Regions from separate parts of the Arthrobacter sp. FW306-07-I genome, predicted to be linked through region 2. Evidence: riboswitches for the same ligand, from Rfam matches in the RefSeq annotation. Region 2 holds a riboswitch; the other holds the start of a gene.
What was found. A riboswitch is a leader RNA that binds a small molecule or an ion and turns the genes downstream of it on or off. The one in region 2 is predicted to bind cyclic di-AMP.

Region 1: another riboswitch for cyclic di-AMP. It lies ahead of LFT46_RS04095 (C40 family peptidase); the one in region 2 lies ahead of LFT46_RS03110 (hypothetical protein).

The regions. Positions count from the first base shown of each region.
Region 1 is NZ_CP084550.1:864,058-875,029, reverse strand. It holds gene LFT46_RS04130 (alpha-mannosidase) at 1-746, opposite strand, end outside; gene fdhD (formate dehydrogenase accessory sulfurtransferase FdhD) at 904-1,797, opposite strand; gene LFT46_RS04120 (molybdopterin molybdotransferase MoeA) at 1,961-3,439, opposite strand; gene LFT46_RS04115 (DUF6457 domain-containing protein) at 3,436-3,729, opposite strand; gene mobA (molybdenum cofactor guanylyltransferase) at 3,726-4,451, opposite strand; gene LFT46_RS04105 (HNH endonuclease) at 4,506-5,006, opposite strand; gene LFT46_RS04100 (NlpC/P60 family protein) at 5,271-6,044, opposite strand; gene LFT46_RS04095 (C40 family peptidase) at 6,207-6,830, opposite strand; cyclic di-AMP (ydaO/yuaA leader) riboswitch at 6,955-7,132, opposite strand; gene LFT46_RS04090 (M23 family metallopeptidase) at 7,261-8,082, opposite strand; cyclic di-AMP (ydaO/yuaA leader) riboswitch at 8,093-8,304, opposite strand; gene LFT46_RS04085 (metal-dependent transcriptional regulator) at 8,445-9,146, opposite strand; gene serC (phosphoserine transaminase) at 9,488-10,618, shown strand; gene LFT46_RS04075 (DUF3027 domain-containing protein) at 10,754-10,972, opposite strand, start outside.
Region 2 is NZ_CP084550.1:632,646-643,617, reverse strand. It holds gene LFT46_RS03125 (bifunctional glycosyltransferase family 2/GtrA family protein) at 1-1,318, shown strand, start outside; gene LFT46_RS03120 (ArnT family glycosyltransferase) at 1,315-3,519, shown strand; gene LFT46_RS03115 (ArnT family glycosyltransferase) at 3,544-5,721, shown strand; cyclic di-AMP (ydaO/yuaA leader) riboswitch at 5,804-5,964, shown strand; gene LFT46_RS03110 (hypothetical protein) at 5,970-6,728, shown strand; gene LFT46_RS03105 (glyoxalase superfamily protein) at 6,906-7,322, opposite strand; gene upp (uracil phosphoribosyltransferase) at 7,367-8,002, opposite strand; gene LFT46_RS03095 (phosphatase PAP2 family protein) at 8,015-8,839, opposite strand; gene LFT46_RS03090 (nucleoside deaminase) at 8,896-9,405, shown strand; gene LFT46_RS03085 (glycosyltransferase family 4 protein) at 9,451-10,554, opposite strand; gene LFT46_RS03080 (6-pyruvoyl trahydropterin synthase family protein) at 10,557-10,952, opposite strand.

The DNA.
Region 1 (10,972 bases), 230 kb from region 2:
GGCCTGCCGAGGACTCCAGCGAGCGCCTGACGTCCCGCCCCAGCGGTGCCGGCAACATCATCGGGGTCCATCACGTCCATCATGTGTTCGAGGGCCCGGAGGATTTCATGGCGCCGGGGAAGCTCCAGCGGGAGCTGTTCCATAAGCCCGGACAGCGTCCAAATGTCCTGCTGGAGTTCCCACACGCATTGGTTGAGCTCAGCGATGGCGATGCTCCCGAGCCTGTACTGCGGCGCTCCCCCGGCGGTTGCCTTGTCGCCCAGCGGGGTGGCGGCGAAGGTCCAGCCCTGTGCCATGTCCGGGTTCGCGGCCGCTTCCACGTAGAAGTCCACCGCCATTCCGCTGCCCAGCAGCTTCAGGGGGATGTACTGGTTGCGGGGAGAGATGGCCTTGATGATGGTGCCGTCGGGCCGCCACGCTATGCCTTCGCACTGGAAGCCGGGCGCTTCGGTGGTGAACCCCAGGTCCACCACCACCTCCACTGCGGTGTCCGGGCCGCCGCCCCAGGAATCAGGCACCTCGCCTTGCAGCCGCAGCCAGGTGGTACCCCACGGCCGGCCCCAGGCGGCGCCGTGCTCCTGCGGCTGGAACTCCTGCCGCATCGCGTCGAGCGCGGGGACCGGTTCGTCCGGAACTTCCCAGCTGCTCAGGGCAAGCGGAACCGACCTGCTGTAGACGGCGGGGGCAATGCGCTCGCGCACGAACCTTGCCAGGCGGACTTCCGTGATCCTGCGGTCGTCATGCAAAATATGTCCTCTTTAGGCTTGAGACTGGATCATCGCGTCCATTCGATGGACAAAATCTACCCGCTGGCGGCACTGCAACCAACCCCTTGTGCAGTTATCCGCCGGCTGCTCGGGCGCCGCAGGCGGCCCCGCACGCCAGGCCGCTATGCGCTTACCCCTATGCACCGGGCCCCTGTGCAGCAGGTAGGGCCGGTTCGGGCCGCAGGATCCGCGCGTCCCCGGCGTAGACGTTGAAGCTGGTACCCCGGCTGAACCCGGCCACAGTCAGTCCGTTGGCCTCGGCCAGTTCCACAGCCAGGCTCGAAGGGGCGCTGACGGCGGACAGGACGGGGATCCCTGCAAGGGCAGCTTTCTGCACCAGTTCGAAGGATGCCCGTCCGGACACCTGGAGGACCGTCCCGGTCAGCGGCAGGAGGCCTTCGCGCAATGCCCAGCCCACCACCTTGTCCACTGCGTTGTGCCGCCCAACGTCTTCGCGGAGGCACAGAAGCCGCGGCCCGCCGTCGTCCTCAATCTTGAACAGGCCCGCCGCGTGCACGCCCCCGGTATCGTCAAAGACGCGCTGGGATTTCCGCAGCAGCGCGGGCAGGGACGCCAGGACGTTTGCGTCCACCATCAGCGGGTCCGCCTGCGGGCTGAAGTGGGACGATTTCCGCACTGCTTCGATGGAATCCGTGCCGCAGATGCCGCAGGAGCTTGAGGTGTAGACCTTGCGCCCGGTATCGGGAAGCGGGACGTCCGGCCTCAGCTGGGCCTCCACCACATTGAACGTCTGGACCCCGTTTTCATCCTCACCGGCGCAGAAACGCAGTGATACCAACTGTTCGGGCGCCCAGATGACCCCCTCGGACACCAGGAAGCCTGCCACCAGGTCAAAGTCGTCCCCTGGCGTGCGCATGGTGACCGAGTAGGAGAGCCTGCCCAACCGGATTTCGAGCGGTTCCTCGACGGCCAGGACGTCTTCGCGGTGTCGGACCGGGTACTCCAGGGCGGCCGGCGAACCGTCCAGGACATACTTGTGCACCTTGCGGCGCTGGGTTACGCGTCCCATGTTCCACCCTGCCTGTTCATTACTCCATCATGGCACCATCGCGGCCCGCCCCAATCCAAGACCCACAGTCCAGAAGCCCACAGTCCAGAGGCCGGCAGTCTATAGGCCACAATCCAACGGCCCAGCGCACGAACGCGGGCCTTGGGGTTCCGGCCCTATAGTTTCAGCCCAGGAGCGCGCTCCAGTCCACGGGCCCGTTCGATGCCGGTTTACCCTTGGCCTGGCTGCCCCGTGCATTGCTTCTCGGCTTGGCTTTGGCCGCCCCTTCCTTGGGCGGCGGAATGGGTGGCCCCCAAGGCAGCGCGAAAGCGGGCACCGGCTCGCCCAGCTGCACGCCGTGCGGCGGCACCACCAGCACGCCGTCGGCGGCTGCCAGGCCGCGCATCATGCCGGGGCCTGTGTGCTGCGCAGGGGAAGCCATCCCATACAGCAGCCGGAACGGCATCAGGCGGGTGCGTCCGGGATCGGCGTCGATCATGGTGCCGCACGGTACTTCCTGCACGGCGGGCATAGCGCGGTGCCCCAAGGCGGCGAACAATGGTGCGCCGACGGTGGACAGGGCCATCATGGCCGCGAGCGGGTTGCCGGGAAGTCCAAGGACAAAGCGTCCGTCCGGCAGTTCGGCCAGGACGGCAGGGTGGCCGGGCCGCATTGCCACGCCGTCGATGATGAGCCGCCCGCCGAGTTCGGCAACGGCCCGCCGGAGGTGGTCCGTGCCTGAGCGCCCAGTGCCTCCGGTGGTAATGACGACGTCGGCCGGCAGGTCGGGCGCGTCCGGCACCTCCGGCAGCACGTCTTCGAGCGCCGCAAGCCATTCGGCGTACGAGTCGCCGATCCGCTGCTGTCCTGCGTGGATACCTCCGAGCATGGCGACGACGGCCGGCAGTTGCGGGCCGAACGTGTCGCGAACCTGGCCGGGAGCCGGGGTACCACGTTCCACCACCTCGGATCCGGTCAGCACCAGCCGCACCACCGGCTTTCCCTGGACCTGCACTTCGTCGTAGCCTGCCAGTGCCGCCAGGGCCAGGTGTGCCGGGTTGAGTTCCACCCCGGCCTTGACCAGGACGTCCCTTTCAAGGGCTTCCTCCCCGGCCTTCCTGATGTGTTCGCCCGCGCGGGGTTCGCCCGGCCTGGCCTTGCCTCCGACCATCACCACCGGGCCCTCATCGTCCCGGCCGAGGACTGCACTCTCGGTACGTAGGACCGCCTTGGCACCCGCGGGAATCAGGCCGCCGGTGGCAATGGGACTGGCTTGGTGCGGCGCCAGCCGGGTGCCCGGCTCCACCGGGATCCATGGACCGCTTCCGTTGACCGCCCAGCCGTCCATGGCCGAGGACGCATAGTGCGGCATGTTTTGGAGGGCCACGATGTCCTGGTCAAGTTTCCGGCCCAAGGCGATCTGCAGGGCCACGGGGCTGGGAGGAATCGGGGTGGCCGCATCGTAGGCGGCCTGCCTGGCCTCTTCCCACGTGTGTGCCAGGTGATGGTGGTGGGCATGCCCTGGTTCGGTTTCGCCCGGCTCCGTGTCGCCGGATTCAGCCCCAGCCGTACCACTTTCTTCCGCGGCGGCTTCTGCCGGTCCGGCATTCTCCGGCCCGGAATCGGGCGGTGCCATCGGATCGCTCTGGGCTTCTGCTGTCATTCGCCGGGAGTCCCGGCGGCTTCAGCCTCGTAGTCAGCTGCCAGGGTGCGGGCAACGGCCAGCGCCGCGTCCATGGAGGCTGCGTCCAGCTCCCTGCCGGGAGCGGCAGCCAGGCCTGCGGCGAAGCCGGCAATGAAGGTGGTAAGCGGTGCGGCCGGCCGGACAACGGCATGGGCGGCAACGCCGGCGAGTGCCAGCACCGCGTTGATGTCTACCTGGACGTCCTCGAGCTTGTACGCCTGGAGGAGGGCCCTGCACCATTCCTCCAGCGTTTCGTCCTGGCTTTTCACGACTTGCCTCCCACGTTAGTTCCGCCCGCGCTCCGGTCCTTGCATTCACGCTGGCTCCTGGCGGCAACCCCCAGCGCGGCAGCATCGTCCCAGGTATCCACGTCGGAGGTGGACCCGGCGGGGACTGTGACAAGCTGCACGTCCAGACTAGCAAGGAGAGCCCGGACGGAGCCGTTGACCAACGCGTCGCGTGCGGCCAACTCCGCGCAGGTTTGTTTTAACCCGGGCGTGCTGTAAAAGGCCGCCAGCGGCTGGACCTTCCCGTCGCCGGCCAGGGCCATCACGCCGCCTCCTCCGCCTCCCCCGGGGCGTGCTCCAGATGCGGCAAGAGCCTTCCGCAACACGGCCACCGCTTCGGAGGCCAACGGCATATCGCAGGCCAGCACCAGGGTGAAGGGGGCCGCTCCGCCATTTTCGCCCAAGGTGTTCAAACCAGCCGCGATGGCAGCGGCAGGCCCTGCGAACGGCGGCTCTTCTCGACAGATGAGCACGTCGGCCGGCCAGGCTGCCGGGGATACAGGGCGGGGTGTTGTGCTTTGGGATGGCAGGAAGGCGCTGTCGCCGACGACGACAGTGCGGCGGGCGCCGGCTGCGGCGTCCAGGGCCCGTTCCAAGAGCGTTTGGCCTTGGAAGACAAGGGACTGTTTGGGTACCCCGCCCAGCCGCGAGGACCGGCCCCCGGCCAAAATCAGGGCATCAAAAACCAGGCTGTTCTCTTGCACTCCCCCAGCCTAGCCATCAGGCGGGGCAGCGATCACTCCCGTCGAAAGCGGAGGTCAGGCGGCGCGTTCGGGCAGGAGGAACGGATCCCACGCGGGCGTGGGCTTTTCCAGTTCCTTGATCTGCCAGATGGTGCCGCGCGGAGGCTCCGGCACAAAGCGCAGGCTCCAGCCCATCTCGGTCGGGGTGTGGTCGCCCTTGACGTTGTTGCAGCGAAGGCAGGCTGCCACCAGGTTCTCCCACGAGTCAGCCCCGCCCCGGGACTTGGGGTGCACATGGTCGATGGTATGCGCTGCCTTGCCGCAGTATGCGCATTTATGGCCGTCGCGTCTGAGTACGCCCCTGCGGCTGACAGCCGTGGAGTGGTTGTATCGGGGCCGGATGTACCGGTTGAGGAGGATCACGGACGGGCGGCCCAGGACGTCCGTGGGTCCCACGACAGGGTCATCCCCTTCGGCCACGACGCTCGCCTTGCCCGTGAGCACAAGCACCAGCGCCCGGCGGAAAGTAATGACCGCCAGCGGTTCATATCCAGCATTCAGAACGAGAGTGCGCATGCACTTACCTCTTCACGGCCGCACCCGTCAGGGGCACGAGGGCCGGCTGCCCTCGGCATGTCCGGGCTATGGATCGACATCACAAGAGTAAACAGAGAAGTGCAAAATCAGGTAATCGCCGCCCGGATTCCCTGCGGGGAACGTTCCCCAGCAGGGCAGGCATCAGTCCCCTGCGGGGAACTTCTTAAACGCCAAGGACCCCCGCTGCGAGGGCGGGGGTCCTTGGACAAGCACTGCCTGTTGCCAGTGCCGGACATGCGGTGCTTACCTGACGTGGATGAAAACCGGCCCGGAGCCCACGTTTGCGCTGAAGACCACGGTGTCGTTGCCGTTGAAGCCGCCATGCACGGCCATGCCGTTTCCGGCGTAAACAGCGATGTGTGCCATTCCTCCGCCACCATCGGCGTAGTAGATCAGGTCGCCGGGCTGTGCCTGGGAAGCAGGCACCGTGTCCCCCAGGGACAGGTAGCCGGCGGGCCAGTCGTGGAAGTGGATGCCGACGGCGGCCAGGGCGTTGGTCACCAGCATGGTGCAGTCCTGGTGGACGCCAAGCTGGGCGTAGGCGGCGGAGAGGATTGCAGCACCCTTGCCGCTGGCAGAAGCCTGGGCTGCGGGAGCGGCCGGGGCAGCGGCGGTGGCGACCTTGGCGGTGACCTTGGGAGCGGCAACGGGCTGGGCGGCGGGAGCAGGGGCAGCTTCCTCCACCTGAACCTGGGGCTCGGGCTCGACGACGGGGGCCGGCGTGGTGGTCACAGCTGGCTTCTCGAAGCTGATCGCAATGGTGGAAGCGGCGGAAATCGGGGCGTCGACGGCGGATTCAACTTCCAGCGCGGAGGCGGGAGCAGAGTCGCGCTTGACGTTGGCATCGGCGGCGTTGGCCGCAATGCCGCTGGTCAGGACCAGGCCGGAAGCGGCGGCGATGACCGCAGCCTGGCGGCCCATGCCCCCGGCGTTGTCGCTGACAGCCTTGGCAATGACAGCGATCGAGTTGGTCTTGGTGACCTCGGCGCGGTGCCGTGCGGTAGCACGAGTCGTCATCAGTTCTCTCTTTCGTTTTCCTTGCAACCGCAGGTAGGCAGGCAAAGTGTGTTGGACGCGCCGGCATCTTGGGGGTACGCCGGCGCGTCCCGAACGGGGATGTGGTTTCTAGCGAAGAAGCTTTGGGCAAAGAAATAGCCCTTGGAGCACGGAGCCCAAGAACTATTTGTTGAGGTGGTAGTACGACGAGGTACCGGTGGCTGCAGGCGAGTGGAGCAGCGTGCCCTGTGAGGGGTTGAGTGCGCTGATCATCATGCCGTTGCCGACGTAGATGCCAACGTGGGCGCCACCGTTCTGGACAACCAGGTCACCCGGCTGCGGCGCGGAGGTGGGGGTCATGATGCTCCACGCGTTGGTGCGGGGAATGCTGATGCCTGCCTGGGCGTAAACCCACTGCACGAACCCGGAGCAGTCCCAGCCGGTGACGGGGCTGGTGCCGCCCCACACGTACGAGTGGCCGATGCCGGTGTAGGCAATGGCTGCGATGCCCGAGGTCGCCGCCGAGGAGACGGTCTGGGCGGTCTTGGCGGCCGGCGCGGCGTCCTGGCCGGCAGCAGCAGCAGCGTTGGCCGTGTCGGTGGACTGGGTACGCACCGGCTGCACCTTGGGAGCAGCGGCGGTTTTGACCACGGGACGTTCAAAGGAAACCGTGGCGGTGGGGGCAGCGGTGACGGCGAGGGCCGTTTGGGCCGAACCGGACTCAGTGGAAGCTGAGACACCGGCAGTGGTATCAGCAGCAGTGGCCGGCAGGCCCATGCTCAGGATCAGGCCCGAGGCGGCTGCCACAACGGCAGCCTGGCGGCCTACGGTCCCGGCATTTGCACTCACGGCCTTGGAAACGGCATCCAAGGGGTTGGTGCGAACCGTTTGCGCACGGTGGCGCGCAGAATTATGGCGTGAAGACACGAAGGTAGCCTCTCCCAATGCCTGCGAGGTGAGCTGTCGGATTCGGATGGGAGTCACCCGGCCACGCTGCTTCCTGGGAAGCTTGTGACTTAACCCCAAGGCCTTCTGGATGAAGGCCGAAATTGGTTCCCCCGCCCCTGCCAGACGATGAAATGCGAACGGACCTTGAGCGGTGGCAGAGTTAGGCAATCCACTCAAGAGCGTCAACTTCGGAAAAGTTGACGCGAGTTAGACGGTACAGCAGTTTTGTTTCAATGTCACATTCAGGTCACGGCTAGTCACGGCGATCTGAGAGTGCGCAATCATTCGGTTACAACCAGCCCATGGGATCGACCACTTCGCCATTGACCTGGACTTCGAAGTGCAGGTGGCAGCCGGTGGACGCACCAGTGGTGCCGCTCAGCGCCACCACGTCCCCGCGGGAGACGGTCTGGCCCACCTTCACATTGAAGGACGACAGGTGGTTGTACGTGGTTTCCAGCCCGTTCCCGTGGTCGATGACCACTCGGTTTCCGCCGCCGAACTGATGCCAGCCCGCGAAGGTCACGGTACCCGTGGCGGCCGCCAGGACGGATGTCCCACACTGCGCCACGAAGTCCTGGCCCCGGTGGAAGTCGCCCGAGCCTCCAGTAATCGGGCTGACCCGATAACCGAAGGGGGAAGCGGTGGCAAGGGATGCCAGCGGTGCAGCCAGGGTGCCGGCTGACGCGGCACGCGTCACGGAGCCGGCCGACTGGGCACTCAGCAGTTGCTTTAGCTTCCCGTCCGGGTCCGCCTGGGTCACCACGGCGGACCGGCTGAAGTCGATCTGGGCACCGATGTCGGCCGAGATCTCGGGCTGCGGCGTGACTGAGGAGGCTGCAAGCGGGGCGCTGCCGGCGGCATCAGTGGCCATAACGGGACTTGTGGCGGGCACGGTCACGGTCAGCACCAGGCCGGTGGCTGCCAGGGCAATGCCGGCCTTCTGGCCGATGCCGCTGGCAGCGGCAAACTCCGTCATCTGGCGGAACGGACCCCGGCGGCGGCGGGCGTCGCGATGGAGGTCGCGGGGGCGCTCCGCTGCGACAACTTCGACAACCCGCGGCGCCGAAGGGGGGCCGGCAGCACGGCGGCGTCCCCGGGGGGTGTGCATGGTCAAGAAGGGTTCCTCTCTGGAAAAGCCTGCGGAGTTAGCTGTCGGATTCGGGTCAGAGAGATCAAAGACCCGGCCCGCCAAGGGCAAGCTTCTGCGCAGGGGTATTCCCGGAAGAATCCTTCACTGGAGAGGCTTGCTGCTGACGGACTTCACCCCAAGGCAGTCCCCCGCTGCCGCTTGTGGTTCCCCCGCCTCTGCCAGTAACGACTCGTGCACCCGATCCGCTGGCAGAGCTCGGCTCCGGATCAGGTAACGCTTAAGTTTCAAACGACTGGTTCTACTATAGGGGCTTAAGACCCTAGGTAACAATTCCGTTATCTTTGGCTGGAAGGGCAGGTCCGGGGTATGGAAGTTTCGCTTCAGCCCTGCTTGACGGCCACAAAGACGTGTGCGGCAACCTCCGGCGGAAGCTCCAGCGCTCCTTCAATCCCGGCCACCCGCACCGAGATGTAGTCGCCCACGCGCTCCAGGGCCACTGCAGCGCCGGGCCGGATTCCGCCTTCGTCCAACTGCGACAGCAGCTCCGGCTCCACCTGGATCGGCTCCGCGAGGCGGCTGATGGTCACGCCGGAAGCAGGCACGTAGCTCTTCATCGCCTCCACCAGGCTGATGGCGCCGTCACCGAAGCCGGGGGCCGGCCGGCCGCCCAGCGCGGCAAGGCCCGGGATGGGGTTGCCGTACGGGGATTCGGTGGGGTGGTCCAGCATCTCGTAGATGCGGCGCTCCACCCGCTCACTCATCACATGTTCCCAGCGGCAGGCTTCATCGTGGACGTAGGCCCAGTCCAGCCCGATGACGTCCGCCAGCAGGCGTTCGGCCAGCCGGTGCTTGCGCATCACCTCCGTGGCGCGCTTGCGCCCGGTGTCAGTGAGCTCCAAATGCCTGTCACCAGAGACAACAACGAGCCCATCGCGCTCCATCCTGCCGATGGTCTGGGAGACGGTGGGGCCGGAGTGGCGCAAGCGCTCGGCAATACGGGCCCGGAGGGCGACGATGTTTTCTTCCTCAAGCTCCAGGATGGTCCTGAGGTACATCTCCGTAGTGTCGATCAGATCCGTCATCCAGCTCAGCTCCTCGAGCGCAGTACCTTGCGTTGTCCCACCGTATCGCCTCTTCCCGCGAGGTAGTCCGGGGGAAAGCTTAGCCTATTTTGACTTTGTCCGAATAGCCGCGGCCCCAGGGGGAGCCGCAACAGGTGCACGCGGAAGGGTTGCACACGCGGGACACTTGCACGCCCGCCGCGTTGTCTCAGTGTCTGGACTTTGCCGCTGCCGGTTGCCGCCCAGCGCCGCTGTTCAGGCAGAATGGAAAAGGCCTATGGCACAGCCGCCGCCCGGCTGCCGGCCACCACAACCCGCCCGTGCGGACCAAAGCGTTCGTCCCCGCCGAAATTGGAGCACCTGTGAGCGACACCAGCATCACGATTCCCGCCGACCTCCTGCCCAAGGACGGACGGTTCGGTGCCGGTCCGTCAAAGGTCCGGCAGGAACAGATCGATGCCCTCGCCGCAGCGTCCAAAACCATCCTCGGCACCTCTCACCGCCAAGCCCCGGTCAAGAACTTGGTGGGGTCCGTCCGTGAAGGGCTGAGCCAGTTCTTCCGCGCCCCGGAAGGCTACGAGGTTGTCCTTGGCGTTGGCGGCTCCACTGCTTTCTGGGATATCGCGAGCTTCGGCCTGGTGGAGAAGAAGGCCCAGCACCTCTCCTTTGGCGAGTTCGGGTCCAAGTTCGCTGCGGCCACCAACAAGGCACCTTTCCTGGAAGCCTCCTCGATCATCAAGTCCGAGCCCGGCACCCGACCAATGGCACAGGCCGAGGCCGGGGTGGACGTTTATGCCTGGCCTCAGAATGAGACCTCCACCGGTGTGGCAGCCCCGGTCCAGCGGGTTTCCGGAGTCGACGAGGGATCGCTTGTCCTGGTGGACGCCACCTCGGCTGCCGGCGGCCTGGATGTGGACGTTGCCCAGAGCGACGTCTACTACTTCGCGCCCCAGAAGAACTTCGCCTCTGACGGCGGCCTCTGGCTTGGCCTGTTCTCCCCCGCCGCTCTTGACCGGGCCGCCCGCATCAAGGCCAGCGGCCGCTGGATCCCGGACTTCCTGGACCTCCAGACTGCCATTGACAACTCCCGCCTGAACCAGACCTACAACACGCCCTCGCTGTCCACGCTGGTGACCCTGGATGCCCAGGTGCAGTGGCTGAATTCCAACGGCGGCCTGGATTTCGCGGCTGCACGTACCGCCGATTCAGCCGGACGCATCTACAGCTGGGCCGAGGCTTCCGATTTCGCCACCCCGTTCGTTGCCAAGCCGGAGGAACGCTCCAACGTCATCGCCACCATCGACTTCGACGAGTCGGTGGACGCCGCCGCAGTGGCCAAGATCCTGCGCGCCAACGGCATCGTGGACACCGAGCCCTACCGGAAGCTGGGCCGCAACCAGCTGCGCATCGCCACCTTCGTGGCCATCGAGCCCAGCGACGTCTCGGCCCTGCTTGCCAGCATTGACTACGTGGTGGGCGAGCTGCGCAAGTAGGCACAGTGGACCATTAGGCCCTGTCCCTACGCTGGCACGCTTGACGTACGACGGCGCCGCCCGGGTTTATCCCGGACGGCGCCGTTTTCGTTGTGCCTGGCAAAGGACGTGGCCAGCCTCGCGGTAAAGGTGCGGCTAGGCTCCTGCCTGCGCTCCGTCGTCGTCCGCCGATTCCCCTGCCGGCCCTGAGTCCCCTTCTGCAGCGTGGCCGGCGCCGGCCTCGGCAGGTTCCGCCGTCAAGGGACCACCGGTCTCCTGGCCGTCTGTTTCCTGGGCCTCTGCTTCGTGGCCACCCGCTTCAGGCTCCTGCGGCTGTTCGTCCTCGGGACGGACCCGCTCGGCCCACGGCACCCA
Region 2 (10,972 bases):
CGTGGACACCCGCACCGCGGTTCCCGTCCTCGATGTCACCATCCCCGTCTTCAACGAGGAACGCGATCTTGAGGAATGCCTCCGAAGGCTCCACGGACACCTGCAAGACACCTTCCCGCACAGCTTCCGGATCACGGTGGCGGACAACGCCAGCACGGATGGGACACTGAAGATCGCCGAACGGCTGGCCCGGGAGTTCCCCGAGGTCGCGGTGGTCCACCTCGACGAGAAGGGCCGGGGGAATGCCCTGCGCAAGGTGTGGCTGGCGTCGCCGTCGCCGGTCCTGGCCTACATGGACGTGGACCTGTCCACCGACCTTGCAGCCCTGCCCCCGCTGCTGGCGCCCCTGATCTCGGGCCACTCGGACCTGGCCATCGGCACACGCCTCACCCGCAATTCCCGCGTGGTCCGCGGCCCCAAGCGCGAATTCATCTCGCGCAGCTACAACCTGATGCTCCACTCCTTCATGGGTGCGCGGTTCAGCGACGCCCAGTGCGGCTTCAAAGCCATCCGCGCCGATGTCGCCCAGCAGATCCTTCCCTACACGGTGGACACTTCCTGGTTCTTCGACACGGAGCTCCTTGTCCTTGCCGAGCGCTGCGGCCTGCGGGTCCATGAAGTTCCCGTGGACTGGACCGACGACCCGGACTCAAGTGTGGACGTGGTCCGGACGGCGCTGGCGGACGTCCGGGGTATGGCCCGGCTCACCCGCGACCTGGTCTACGGCCGCATCCCCGTACCGGAACTGCGCGCTGCCCTGGCGCGGGGTCCGCTGCCGGCGTCATCACGGGCGGACGAGCAGACCCCGGGCAGCAGCCTCTTCGGCCAGCTGGTCCGGTTCGCCGCCATCGGGGCCGCCTCAACCCTGGCCTACCTGCTGATCTTCCTGTTCTGCCGCGGCTTCGTGGACCCGCAGCTGGCAAACTTCCTGGCGCTGCTGATCACCGCGGTGGCCAACACCGGAGCCAACAGGCGCTTCACGTTCGGCATCCAGGGCGGCAACCCGGTCCGGCACCACTTCGAGGGGCTGATTGTTTTCGGCATCGGCCTGCTGCTCACCTCCGGAGCACTCGCCCTGGTGCACAGGACGACGACATCGGACCGGTGGGCGGAAGTCCTCACCGTAGTGGCGGCGAACCTTGCGGCCACCGCAGTCCGATTCCTGCTGTTCCGGCTATGGGTCTTCCGGGACAAGGCACCACGGACGACGGCAGCTCCCGGCGCCAACGACGCAAGTTCCGAACCCCGTACCGACGCCACAGACGCCACAGACGAAAACGCTACGGCCACCACTTCAACAGAAACGGCAGCTTCATGACCTCCACCATCTCCCCGGCAGGCGCCGACTCCACCGGGAGCGCGCAACTCACAGGTCCCCTGCACCCGGACCACCAGCACCCATCCGCCGGCACCACTGCACGCCCCACGGAAGGACCCGCTGGAACTGCCGGAACCGTAGCCCGCAACCCAATGCCGCGCTGGGCCGGCTACGCCTTCGGCAACCAGGCACGCTGGGTGCGGCCCTCAGCGGCGGGGCTCCTGGTGGCCACCGCGGTCCTGTACCTGTGGAACCTGGCAGCAACCGACTACGGCAACTCCTTCTACGCCGCGGCCATCCAGGCGGGCACCAAGGACTGGACCGCCTTCCTCTTCGGCTCGCTCGATGCCGGCAATGCCATCACCGTCGACAAGCCGCCCGCGGCGCTCTGGATCCCCGCACTCGCGGGCCGAATCTTCGGCTTTTCGCCGCTGAGCATGCTGGTGCCGGAGGCACTCATGGGCGTGGCCGCCGTCGGGTTCCTCTATCTGGCCGTCAAACGGGTATCGGGACCGGCGGCAGGCCTGTTGGCCGGCGGTGCGCTGGCCCTGACGCCGGTGGCGGCACTTATGTTCAAGTTCAACAACCCGGATGCCATGCTCACGCTGTGCCTGGTGCTCGCCGCATATTTCACCACCCGCGCCATTGAACGGGCCGGCTGGAAGTGGTTGGCGGCGGCCGGTGCCGTGATCGGGCTGGCATTCCTCACCAAGATGCTCCAGGGTTTCCTGATCGTCCCGGCACTCGGACTGGCCTACCTGTGGGCGGCCCCCGCCTCGGTCGGGCGCCGCATTGCCCATCTGCTGGGCGCATTGGGCGGAATCGTTGTCGTGGCAGGCAGCTACGTTGCCCTCTTCCAGCTGACTCCCGCTTCGGAGCGCCCGTACATGGCCGGATCCACCACCAACAGCTTCCTGGAACTGACCTTCGGCTACAACGGCCTGGCCAGAATCACCGGTTCGGGCGAAGGCATGCCCGGCGGCGCCGCCGGGGGTGCTGCAGGCGGGCCCGGAGGCAGCTTCGGCGGCGGCAACGCTGGATTCGGCGGGGCTGCCGGCCTGTTACGGATGTTCGGGACGAGCTTTGGCGGTGAAGTCTCATGGCTTTTGCCCGCTGCCCTGATCCTGCTGGTGGCGGGCCTGTGGTTCACCCGGCGTGAAGCCCGCACTTCCCCAAGCCGGGCCGCCCTGATTCTGTGGGGCGGCTGGCTCTTGGTCACCGGAGGCGTCTTCAGCTTCATGAGCGGCATCGTCCACCCCTATTACTCGGTAGCACTGGCGCCGGCCATCGCGGCACTGGTGGGCATCGGAGCGGTGGAACTCTGGCGCGGCCGAACCTACTGGCCTGCCCGCATTGTCCTTGCGGTGGCCGTCCTGGGCACCTCGATTTGGTCCTCTGTCCTCCTGGGCCGGGACGCATCCTGGCTCCCTTGGCTGCGCGTGGCGGTCATCATCCTCGGTGTCCTTGCCGCCGCGGCAATCCTGCTCCGCCTTGACGCCGTGCGCACCTCCGGACGGTTCCGGCGTGCGGGGGCGGCCGCCGTCGTCGTCGTATCCCTCTTGGCCGGCGGGCTTGGTGCCGGTGCCTGGACCCTGGCCACCGCTGCCTCCGCACACTCAGGCTCCATTCCGACGTCGGGACCCGCAGGCTCAGCGGGCGCTTTCGGCAACCGGGCCGCGGGCTTCCGCGGCGACCGGACCGACGGCAGGAACTCCGCCACGGACTCGGCCACCGGAACCGACGGCCTTGACCCAATGAACGGCCTCGGCGGCACCCCCGGAGCCGGTACCGGCGCACCTGACGGCGGCCCGGGCGGTGCAGGTGGCCCCGGTGATGCTGGCGGCGCCGGCGGTCCCGGCGAAGGAACTGCCGATGCCGCGGTGACTGCCCTGTTGAAGGCCACCAGCACAAAGTGGTCTGCGATCGTTTCCGGCGCCACCCAGGCAGCCAGCCTGGAACTGGCCACGGACACCAACGTCATTGCCCTCGGAGGCTGGAACGGCGGTGATCCCTACCCCACCCTGGCCGAGTTCCAGGACATGGTGGCCAAGGGCCAGATCGGCTACTTCATCCAAAGCGGAGGCATGGGCGGTGGCGGCATGGGCGGCCGCGGCGGCAACTCCGAAGTGGCCGCCTGGGTCCAGGCCAACTTCCAGGCCCAGACCGTAGGCAACTCAACCGTCTACCAGCTCACCAAGTAGGACACGATGGCCAGCCAGCAAAGCATGCCTGTAACCACCGCAGCCCGCCCCCGGAGGAATCCACTGGGGCGGGAGCGATTCACCCTCCGGGGCCGGCCGGGCACGCGGGACCATGCGGCCTTCCGCGGAGACCGTGCGGCCTTCCACCGGAGGCTGGAACTGGCAGCTGTACTGGCTGGCACGGCCGTGCTGTACCTGTGGAACCTCGGTGCGTCGGGCTGGGCCAACGCGTTCTATTCCGCCGCAGCCCAGGCCGGATCGCAGGACTGGGCAGCCTGGTTCTTCGGCTCCTCCGATGCCGCGAATGCCATCACCGTGGACAAGCTGCCGGCCTCCCTGTGGATCATGGGGCTGTCCGTCCGGATCTTTGGCCTGAGCTCGTGGAGCATCCTGGTTCCCCAGGCCTTGATGGGGGTCGGCTCGGTGTGGCTGGTCTATCTGGCCGTGCGGCGGGCCGCAACGCCGGCCACCGGTGATGTCCGGCTTGCGCACCGGGCAGGGCTGCTGGCAGCGGCGGTCCTTGCCCTCACCCCGGTTGCCACCCTGATGTTCCGGTTCAACAACCCGGACGCCCTGCTGGTGCTGCTGATGACAGCAGCCGCGTACGGGTTCCTCCGCGCGGTCCAGGAGGACCGGCCTCGGTGGCTCCTGCTGGCCGGGGTATTCCTGGGCTTTGGGTTTCTCGCCAAGCAGCTTCTGGTCCTGCTGGTGGTTCCGGGGTTCGCCCTCGCCTACATGGTGGCAGCTCCGGGCGGCACCCGGCGGCGGTTGATCCGTCTGGCAGCCGCGGGAGCAGCGATGGTGGTTTCTGCCGGCTGGTGGCTGCTGGCCGTCGAGCTGACGCCGGCGAACATGCGGCCCTACATTGGCGGATCCCAGAACAACTCCATCCTGGATCTGACGTTGGGCTACAACGGCCTGGGCCGGCTCACGGGCGACGAAACGGGCAGTGTGGGCGGTGGCAACGGCTGGGGCGTTCCGGGCCTGTTCCGGATGTTCAACAGCGAGTTCGGCGGCCAGATCGCATGGCTGCTGCCGTCCGCACTCATCCTTGCGGCGGGGCTGCTGTGGGTGGGGCGGCGGGCACCGCGAACAGATGTTGTCCGCGCTTCCGTCATCATCTGGGGCTCGTGGGTCCTGGTAACGGGCCTGGTGTTCAGCTTCATGGCCGGCATCATCCACCCCTACTACGCGGTGGCACTGGCACCGGGAATCGCCGGAATGGCAGGCCTGGGCAGCGTTCTCCTGTGGCAGCGCCGCAGGCAAACTGCTGCCCGCATCTTCCTCGCTTCAGCAGTGGCCGTGGCATCGCTTACGGCCTTCTACCTGCTGGGAACCACGTCCGCCTACGGCCCTTGGCTGCGCTGGCTGGTGCTCGGCGGAGGTTTGGCAGCCGCAGCAGGCATTGGGCTGGGCAAGTTCCTGCGCTTGGCTTCCATGCAGCGGACGACGGCGGCCCTTGCCATCGCTGCGTCGCTCGCCGGTCCGCTGGCCTACTCCGTCACCACCGCGGCTACGGCACACAGCGGGGCGATCGTCAGTGCGGGGCCAGCCTCGGGCTTAGGCGCCGGCGGCCGCGGACCGGGAGGCTTCAGTTCGACCGGCCGGAGCCCTTCGGGCCGGGGCGCCGGACAGGGCGTCACGGGCCAAGGTCCCACGGGGCAGGGCTTCCAGCAGCAGGGTTCCCAGCAGCAGGCCGCCCCGGCCGGAACAAACCCTGACGGCGCTAACTTCGGGGGCAGGCCCGGCGGCGGACTCGGTGGCCTCCTCGGCGCACCTACTCCATCAGCGGATCTTGTGGCCGCGCTCAAAGACGGTGCAACCAATTACACCTGGGCAGCAGCGGTAGTGGGCTCCAACAATGCCGCCGGGTACCAGCTCGCCACGGAACTGCCGGTGATGGACGTGGGCGGCTTCAACGGCACCGACCCCTCCCCCACCCTGGCGCAGTTCCAAGACCTCGTCGCGCAGGGAAAAATCCACTACTTCATTGCCGGCGGGCTATGCCGTCCAGCTCCGGTTCGGATGCCGCCGGCCGGATCGCCGAGTGGGTTTCGCAGAACTTCAGTGCGCAGAGCATCGGCGGCACCACTATCTACCTCCTGGCAGGGTAACAACACGGCCTGGTGTCCTGAACGTAACGATTCGACCGCACGCCAGAAGCAAGCCGGCGCGCTGGAGGCCGTGACTTCCGTTACCTAAATGTGACTTTGCTTCGCTTTTCCTGTACCGTCGATTGGGTGCGGCTCCCGTTCGGGCCGCATATCCCGGGTTGACGCCAAGCTCTGCCGCTTCCCCGGATTCCGATTGAGCAACGGCAGAGGCGGGGGACCCACCGTCCCGGGCGATGAACGCCCTTGGGGTTAAGCACGTACGTGATCTTTCCGTGCGGCCGGATGCCCTCATCCGAACCCGACAGCTAACTCCGCAGGTGTGAGAGGCGATCAATCATGTCCAAAAACACGGCAGAAGCATGCCTGCATGCCAAGGGTAAACATCTGGCACAGCAGGAACCGGCCAAGAAACCAGCAAAGAAGACCAGCCTGGGCGTGCGTGCCGGGATCCTTGCAGCATCCTGCGCGGTGCTCGTGGGGGTAGGCGCGGCAGGCCAGGCAACCAGCAGCATGACCCCGGTGTCATCCACCGAATCAAACTCTTCCACGGCAGCGGCCGATGCCCAAATGAGCATCGAGAAGAGCGAAATCCGCTCCAACCCGGCAGTGTCCGTTCCGGCGGCAATCAGCGTAGCCCCCCAGGCAGCGGAACCAGCCCCCGCGCCTGCACCGGCGGCCCCCGCAGCGGAAGCCCCGGCACCTGCCGCGGCTCCGGCACCCGCCCCGGCACCTGCCCCGGCTCCGGCACCCGCTCCTGCACCTGCGCCGGCACCCGTCGTCGCGGTGAATGATCCCGCCGGTGCCCAGGCTTATGCTGCCGGCCAGCTGGCAACCTTTGGCTGGGGACCTGACCAGATGCAGTGCCTGCAGACGCTGTGGACCAAGGAGTCCGACTGGACCACCACGGCCACGAATCCCAGCAGCGGCGCCTACGGCATCGTCCAGTCCCTGCCTGCAGAGAAGATGGCCAGCGCCGGCGCTGACTACCTGACCAACTACCGCACGCAGATCAACTGGGGCCTGGATTACATCAAGAAGAGCTACCAGTCTCCGTGCGGTGCGCTGAACTTCCACCTGGCGCACAACTGGTACTAGGCACCTCTCCCTGGCATAGCGCCGCAAAGGGAAACCTTCAGCTGAACCTCCCGGCTCCAAGGACAGCCGACGGCGTCTCCCGCCACCCGCCGTCGTACGCCTTGGCCACGGGGTAACGCCGGGGATTCCAGCGACAGACCGCGGGCCGCATCATCACGATGCGGCCCGCGGTCTGTTTTAAGCGTTGCTGGGCGTACTGCCGGCCTGAGCTGCATCCTGCCCGGCATTCCGCCAAGGGATGTACTGGACGGCCCACTTATTGCCGTCCGGGTCGGCGAAGTAAACGAAGTGGCCCCAAGGCAGCACTTCGATGTCACTGACGTCCACACCATTGTTCTTCAGGTGGTCATGCGCCTTTTGGATGTCGTCGACCACCATCTGGAGGGTGGTTCCCGTGCCGGGAGGGGCGTCCAAAAGCCCCTCGCCCATGCAGATGGAGCAGGCAGAGCCGAGCGGCGTCAGCTGTACGAAGCGCACGTGGTCCGACGGCCGCTCGTCGTAGTCCGCGTTGAAGCCCACCTTGTTGACATAGAAGTCCTTGGCGCGGTCAACGTCGGATACAGGGACAAAGACAAGTTCGAGTTTCCAGTCCATCCGCACAGGCTAGCGGCGGCACACCGATTGAAAAAGGGTAAAAACTACCCTGCGATGCCGTAGAGCCGGTCGCCGGCGTCGCCCAGGCCGGGAACGATGTAGGACTTCTCGTTGAGCTTCTCGTCGATGGAGGCCAGGACGATGTGCACGTTCGCGCCCGAGAGTTCCTCTTCCAGCCGTGCCAGGCCTTCAGGGGCAGCCAGCAGGCAGATGCAGGTGACGTCGGAAGCGCCCCGCTTGAACAGGAACTTGATGGCCTCACGCAGGGTGCCGCCGGTGGCCAGCATGGGGTCCAGCACGAAGACCTGGCGGCCCGTCAGGTCCTCCGGAAGGCGCTCGGCATAGGTGATGATGTCCAGCGTTTCCTCGTCCCGGGCCATACCCAGGAAGCCCACCTCGGCCGTGGGGACCAGCTTGGTCATGCCCTCCAGCATTCCCAGGCCGGCACGCAGAATGGGAACCACCAGCGGTGTGGGCTTGGTGAATGCCGTGCCGATGGTGGTGCTGACTGGCGTCTGGATGGTGACGGGCTCCGTGCGGACCTCCCGCGTGGCTTCGTAAGCCAGCAGGGTCACCAGCTCTTCCGTCAGCTGGCGGAATACCGGCGACGGCGTGTTCTTGTCCCGCAGGACGGTGAGCTTGTGGGCGACCAGGGGGTGGTCAACAACGAGAGTGCGCATCCCCCAAAACTATCATCCGGCGGTGTCCTTGCCTCGGCTGCCGGACGCGCCCTGCTTGCCGGCATCGCCGCCGTCGTGCACGGATTCGAGGACGACGTCCCGCACCACGGGACGATCGAACGTGGGGGCCGGACCCGCATGCTGCTTGCGCCTCAACAGGTGGAACAACCGATGCGCCAGGATCACGATGGCCACCCAGGCCAGCCCCAGCGTCCAGCCGGCCATGACGTCGGTCAACCAGTGGTGGCCCAGGAATACCCTGCTCAGCCCCATGGCAATGATGAAAATCACGCCGGCCGTGATTGCCGTGACCCTGACCCAGAGTTGGTGGAACTGCAGGCAAAGAACGTACAGGAGGACACTGATGACCACGGTGGTGTTGAGGGTATGGCCGCTGGGGAACGACGGCGAATCCTCGTAAGGCGGGACTGCATCGGCGTGGTCCGGCCGGGTCCTGCCCACAAGTTTCTTGCCGAACGTGGTGGCGAGGATGGAGACGGTTGCCGCACCGCCCACCAGGAGGAGTGGGCGCCAGGTCCGGCTCAGGAACGTCAGCCACGCGGTAAGGATGCTGGCGAGGATGGGCATACCGATGCCGCCGCCGATGTTGGTGAAGCCGGTGGCAAAAGCATCAAGGCCCGGGTTTCGCAGCGACTCAGCGTACTGGAGGGCCGGAACATCGAGGTTCGCGAGCCCGTCCTTGCCCACCACGTCGTCATAAACCTCGGCGCCGGCAAGAGCCATGATGACAACCACCGTCCCACCGATGATCAGGGTCAGCCAGAGGGCGGCGTAGGGCTTGAACCATCTGTCCATCCGCTCGTGGACTCTGCTCATCATGCCTCCCAGGAAAAGTACGCAAGCTTAGTATCTCTCGAAACTATCATTGAGCCATGCCGTTGCCCGAAAAGAAACACAACGCCTGGATGGGCCTTGCCTTGACTGAGGCCCGGCGGGCCCTCACCACGGAGGACGTGCCCATCGGCGCCGTGGTGATTGGGCCCGACGGCGATGTGCTGGGTTCCGGCCGAAACCAACGGGAGGCGCTGGGCGACCCCACAGCCCATGCCGAAGTGGTGGCCATCAGGGAGGCGGCCGGACGGCTACAGGAACGGGCACGGCTCCACGGCGGCAACGACGACGGCTGGCGGCTGTCCGACTGCACCCTGGTGGTCACCTTGGAACCGTGCGCCATGTGTGCCGGCGCCATCGTGCTGGCGCGGATTCCCCGGGTGGTGTTCGGAGCGTGGGACGAGAAGGCCGGGGCCGCCGGGTCGGTGTTCGATATCCTCCGCGAACGCCGCCTCAACCATTGGGTCGAGGTGTACCCCGGGGTCCGCGAGGAAGAGTCCGCACAGCTGCTGCGGGCGTTTTTCGCCGGGCACCGGAGCAACAGCCTCTAACCCCGTTGGTTCAGTCGGGGCCCGCTTCAGTCCTGGCCCGGACTTTCAGTCTCCAAGCGGTTCCCGCCGCGCCGCGCCCGACAGCAGGGCCAGCATCCCCTGGGCGGTACTGCTCCAGTCCGGCAGCCTGGTCCGCGCTTTCAGCGCTGCTGCCCGCCAGCCTTCCCGGGTTTGTTCGTCCGTCAGCCAGCGACGCAGGACCTCCGCCAAGCGACCCGGACTCTCACTTGCCCCGGCCGGAAGTGGCAGCGCTGCCCCCGGAAGGCGCGGCCCGCCGTCGTCCGCTCTTATCCCGGCGATGCCAAGCGCTTCCACTGCCCCCGTCCCCTCGCGGACAAGTACCGGGATTCCGTGCGCAAGGGACTCGGTGACCGCCATTCCGAACGCTTCGATCCGGGAAACGAGCAGGGTCAGGTCGGTGCGCGCCCATTCGGCTTCGAGGTCCCTACCCGTGAGCTCACCCTCCAGCCGCACCCGTTCCTGCAGCCCGTTGGCAGTGATGGCAGCCTGGACCTCCCGCGCGTAGTCCGGGTCGGCCTGGTCGGACCCCACGAACGACGCAGTCCATTCGAGGTCCTTGAGCCGGGCCAGCGCCTCGACTGTCAGCACCTGGTCTTTGTTGGGCAGCAGGGCTGCGACGACCGCCAGGTGCGGAGGCGTGGAACCGTCAGCCTGGGGTGCGGGGTCCACTCCGGGCAGGACCACTTGGGCCTGGCGGAGTCCCCGGGTGGTAAGCACGGACGCCGCAGAAGCGCTGCTGCAGACCACTCCGGTTGCTGCACGCAGGGCCCTGACTTCGCGTTCGAGCGCTGCGGATCCCGAACTTTCCGGAACGGGCATATGTACCAGGACCCATGTTTCCCGCCCCGCCTTTGCCGCGAATTCCAGTTCGTCCGGGGCACCAACGGCCACCAGCCCGTCTACGATGACCACGGCATTCCCCGGAGCCTTGTCAGATTCCCACGCCCCGAGCAGGGTGCCCAGACGGCGTCGTTCCTTGGCGCCGGCATCCGGCCAGCTGCCATCGACGCTGATGACGTCCACCTCGGCACCGAGCGCTTGCAGGCCGGCAACCAGATGTGCGTTGTAGACGTTTCCGCCTGAGCTGTGGCGTATGTTGCCGGGGACCAGCAGCCGGATGGGGCGCACGGCTACGCGGTGAGGTCCAGGGAATAAGAGGCCCAGGCGTCCGGATTCTCGCGCAGGGTGACGTCAATTGCCGCCAGTTCCCGGCCGTCGTCGCTGTCCTTGATTTGGGCGGCAACCTGCTGGGTGATGTATTCGGCGAGCGCCTCCGTGGTGGTGAGCTTGCCTTCGAAGTCCGGGTGCTCGTCCAGGTTTTGGTAGTTCAGCCCGGCCAGCACGTCCTCGATGATGGTGCCGGCGGCACCGATGTCCAGGACGATCGCGTCGGCGTTAAGCGCGCGACGGCGGAAGGTCACCTCCGCAACGAAGGTTGCCCCGTGCAGGCCCTGTGCGGGGCCGAACACTTCACGGGGAAGGCTGTGGGCGATCATGAAGTGGCGGCGGACGGTCAGGCTGAACATGGGGTACCTCAAGTTTCCGT